DNA from 2 places in the Streptomyces sp. NPDC090442 genome. Region 2 is predicted to be linked to the other one. Evidence: riboswitches for the same ligand, from Rfam matches in the RefSeq annotation. Region 2 holds a riboswitch; the other holds the start of a gene.
The links. Region 2 has a riboswitch for thiamine pyrophosphate ahead of thiC (phosphomethylpyrimidine synthase ThiC). Riboswitches for the same ligand answer to the same signal wherever they lie in the genome.
Positions count from the first base shown of each region.

Region 1: linked by a shared signal. The riboswitch ahead of ACIQU6_RS10775 (thiamine ABC transporter substrate binding subunit) and the one ahead of thiC (phosphomethylpyrimidine synthase ThiC) in region 2 are both predicted to bind thiamine pyrophosphate.

Region 1 is NZ_JBIVXW010000011.1:76,767-78,948, reverse strand. It holds gene rlmN (23S rRNA (adenine(2503)-C(2))-methyltransferase RlmN) at 1-700, shown strand, start outside; TPP riboswitch at 737-857, shown strand; gene ACIQU6_RS10775 (thiamine ABC transporter substrate binding subunit) at 961-2,040, shown strand; gene ACIQU6_RS10770 (ABC transporter permease) at 2,016-2,182, shown strand, end outside.
Region 2 is NZ_JBIVXW010000001.1:314,647-316,828, reverse strand. It holds gene thiC (phosphomethylpyrimidine synthase ThiC) at 1-1,287, opposite strand, end outside; TPP riboswitch at 1,282-1,438, opposite strand; gene ACIQU6_RS01440 (YibE/F family protein) at 1,510-2,182, shown strand, end outside.

The sequences.
Region 1 (2,182 bases), on a different contig from region 2:
CGCCACCGGCCAGGCCGGGCTGGACCGCAACCTCTCCACCGCGGAGATCGTGCACCAGATCGTCGACGGGATGCGGGCACTGCGCGACAGTGAGGTTCCCGGCGGCCCGGCGCGGCTTTCCAACATCGTTTTCATGGGCATGGGTGAGCCGCTCGCCAACTACAAGCGCGTGGTCGGCGCGATCCGACGGCTGACCGACCCCGAGCCGGACGGTCTGGGCCTCTCCCAGCGCGGCATCACCGTCTCCACCGTCGGGCTGGTCCCGGCGATGCTGCGGTTCGCCGACGAGGGCTTCAAGTGCCGGCTCGCGGTGTCGCTGCACGCGCCTGACGACGAGCTGCGCGACACCCTCGTGCCGGTCAACACCCGCTGGAAGGTCCGCGAGGTGCTGGACGCGGCATGGGAGTACGCCGAGAAGTCCGGCCGCCGGATCTCGATCGAGTACGCCCTGATCCGGGACATCAACGACCAGGCATGGCGCGGTGACCTGCTGGGGCGCCTGCTCAAGAACAAGCGGGTCCATGTCAACCTCATTCCGCTCAATCCGACGCCGGGCTCGAAGTGGACCGCCTCGCGGCCCGAGGACGAGCTGGCGTTCGTACGGGCCATCGAGGCGCACGGCGTGCCCGTGACCGTCCGGGACACCCGGGGCCAGGAGATCGACGGCGCCTGCGGGCAACTGGCGGCCTCGGAACGCTGAGCACCCGCTGGTACGGTGGCGTGGAAAAACGCACATTCATTCCGACAGGGGAGCGCCACAGCGCTGAGAGTGCGGACGTGTCGTAGCCCTACGGCGCCCGCAGACCCTTGAACCTCGCCCGGGTCATTCCGGGTAGGAAGTTCGGTCGTCACTCATGCTGTTGCGCCCCGTCCACCGTTTGCTGCCAAGCGTCATCGACGCAGAACGCAGTGGACACCGGGCGGGGCCGCGTCTCTTCCTGGCCAGCCAGGAGGAACTCAGTGAGCACCACCAGCAGGATCACCGCGGCAGCGCTCGCCGCGGTGGCCGGCATCACCGCACTCGCCGGGTGTGGCAGCTCCGGCACCGGCGGCAGCACGGACGCCAAGACCGTCACGCTCGTCAGCCATGACTCGTTCAACGCCTCCAAATCCGTCCTGGCCGCCTTCGAGAAGGAGACCGGCTACAAGGTCAAGGTGCTCAGGGGCGGGGACGCGGGCAAGGCCGTCAACCAGGCGATCCTGGCCAAGGACAACCCGCAGGGCGACGTCTTCTTCGGCATCGACAACACCCTGCTCTCGCGCGGCCTGAACGCCGGTCTCTTCACCCCCTACAAGGCCCAGGGCCTGGAGAACGTCCCGGCCGACCTCCAGCTCGACAAGGACGCCCACCGGGTCACGCCCCTTGACTACGGCGACAGCTGCGTCAACTACGACCGCGCCTACTTCACCCAGCACAAGCTGGCGCCGCCGCAGACCTTCGACGACCTGCTCAAGCCGCAGTACAAGAACCTGCTGGTCACCGAGAACTCCGCCACCTCCTCTCCGGGACTTGCCTTCCAACTGGGCACCATCGCCACCCACGGCGAGGCCGGCTGGCAGGACTACTGGAAGAAGCTCAAGGCCAACGGCGTCGAGGTCGTGGACAGTTGGGAGCAGGCGTACAACGAGCGCTTCTCGGGCTCCGCGGCCGGCAAGGGCAAGGGGGACAAGCCGCTGGTGGTCTCCTACGCCTCCAGCCCGCCCGCCGAGGTGATGGGCAAGAACCCCGCGCCCAAGGAGGCCCCGACCGGCGTCGCGACCGGCACCTGCTTCCGGCAGATCGAATTCGGCGGTCTGCTCAAGGGCGCCAAGAACGAGAAGGGCGGCAAGGCGCTGCTCGACTTCCTCCTGTCGAAGAAGTTCCAGGAGGACATGCCGCTGCAGATGTTCGTCAACCCGGCGCGCAAGGACGCCAAGGTGCCGGAGCTGTTCACCCACTACGGCACCGCGATCGACAAGCCGGCGACGCTCGCCCCGGCGACGATCACCAAGAACCGTGACCAGTGGATCAAGCAGTGGTCCTCGCTCGTTCTGAAGTAGCCCCCGCACGGCCCAGGAGGCCCGCGCGCGGAACGGCGGTGCGGCTCGGTCTGATGGCCCTGCCGCTCGCCTTCTTCGCGCTGTTCTTCGCCTACCCGGTCGCCGTGATCGTCGGACGCGGGCTGAAGGACGGCGGGCAGTG
Region 2 (2,182 bases):
GGGCGCGATGTCGGTGGTGAGTGGGCCGAGCGTGTAGAACGGGGCCTCCTCGCAGATCTCCTGCTGGAGGTCGATGTTCTCCTTGATCTTGTGCATCGGGACGTGGCCCGGGCCCTCGATCATGGTCTGCACGCCGTGCCGCTTGGCGATGGTGTTCAGCTCGCCGAGGGTCCGCAACTCGGCGAACTGCGCCTCGTCGTTGGCGTCCGCGATGGAGCCGGGGCGCAGGCCGTCGCCGAGCGAGAAGGTGACGTCGTAGGCGGCCAGGATGTCGCAGAGCTCCTCGAAGTGCGTGTAGAGGAACGACTCCTGGTGGTGCGCCAGGCACCAGGCCGCCATGATCGAGCCGCCGCGGGAGACGATGCCGGTCTTGCGGTTGGCGGTCAGCGGGACGTAGCGGAGCAGCACGCCGGCGTGCACCGTCATGTAGTCGACGCCCTGCTCGGCCTGCTCGATGACGGTGTCCTTGTAGATCTCCCAGGTCAGCTCCTCGGCCTTGCCGTCGACCTTCTCCAGCGCCTGGTAGAGGGGGACGGTGCCGATCGGCACGGGGGAGTTGCGGAGCACCCACTCACGGGTGGTGTGGATGTTGCGGCCGGTGGAGAGGTCCATGACCGTGTCGGCGCCCCAGCGGGTCGCCCAGGTCATCTTCTCCACCTCCTCCTCGATCGAGGAAGTGACCGCGGAATTGCCGATGTTGGCGTTCACCTTCACCAGGAAGTTCTTGCCGATGATCATCGGCTCGATCTCCGGGTGGTTGATGTTCGCGGGCAGTACCGCGCGTCCGGCCGCGATCTCGTCCCGCACGAACTCGGGGCTGACGTTCTCGCGGAGGGCGACGTACTCCATCTCCGCGGTGATCTCGCCGCGCTGCGCGTAGGCGAGCTGCGTGACCGGGGCACCGTCCCGGCCGCGGCGCGGCTGCCGCGGCCGACCCGGGAAGACCGCGTCGAGGTTGCGCAGGCCCCCGCGCGGGGAGGTGTGCTTGATCCCGTCGTCCTCGGGACGCATCGGGCGGCCCGCGTACTCCTCGGTGTCGCCGCGGGTGATGATCCAGTTCTCCCGCAGCGGTGCCAGACCGCGGCGGACATCGGTTTCGATGGCGGGGTCGGTGTACGGCCCTGATGTGTCGTAGAGCGTCACATGCTTGCCGTTGGTGAGGTGCACCCGCCGGACCGGGACCCGGAGGTCCGGACGCGATCCGGAGACATAGCCCTTGTGCCAGCCGATCTGCGACTGCTCGCCGTCGGCCGGGTCGTTTTCGGGCGTGCGTGCATCCAGAGTCATTGAGACCCAACTCCCTACGCCGGCATTACCCGGTAACAGGTTCGGCGGTCGACGCAGCGGCTTCCGTCATCCGGTGTTTCACGTGAAACACCGCTGGGACGGAGGTCAGCGCCCTCTCAGCCCGGTGCTCCGAGCTCCCGCGATTGCAAAGGTGTCACCACGGTAGCGGCCGATGCGGCAGTGTGAACAGGGGGCCCCATCGCTTCTTGCAATGATCGAGCGGTGAGCCCTCCCCAAGTCCCGCACGTCCCCGCCGCCCCTACCCACACCCACAGCCACGGGCCCGCCGCCCCCGTCTCCCGGCATCTGCGCAAGGTCATCGCCGCCGTCCTGATCCCGTTCGCGGTCGCCGTCGCGGTCGGCCTGATCGTCCTCTGGCCCGGTGGCGCACCCCCGCACAAGCCGTCCGGCGTGGGCTTCGACCAGCCGACCGAGAGCGCCCGGGTCATCAAGGTCGAGGAGGTCAACTGCGCGGCGGTGCACGCCGAGCAGCAGCCGGGTCCCACCACGCCGGGCGGGCAGCCGGCCACCGGCGGAGCGGCCCGGGACAAGCCCTGCGAGCAGGCGACGGTCAAGGTGACCACGGGGCAGAACGCCGGCCGGACCTTCCAGACGGTGGTGACGCCGGACGCCTCGCGGCACTACACGACCGGGCAGGACGTGGTCGTCTCCTACTCCCCCAAGGCGCCGAAGGAACTGCAGTACGCGGTGACCGACGTCGACCGCACCGTTCCGATGTGGGTGCTCGCCGCGCTCTTCGCCCTCGCCGTGGTGGCCATCGGACGGCTGCGCGGAGTGCTGGCGCTGGTCGCGCTGGCGGCCAGCTTCGGGCTGTTGACGATGTTCATCCTGCCGGCGATCCTCCAGGGCTCCGATCCGTTGGTGGTGGCGATGG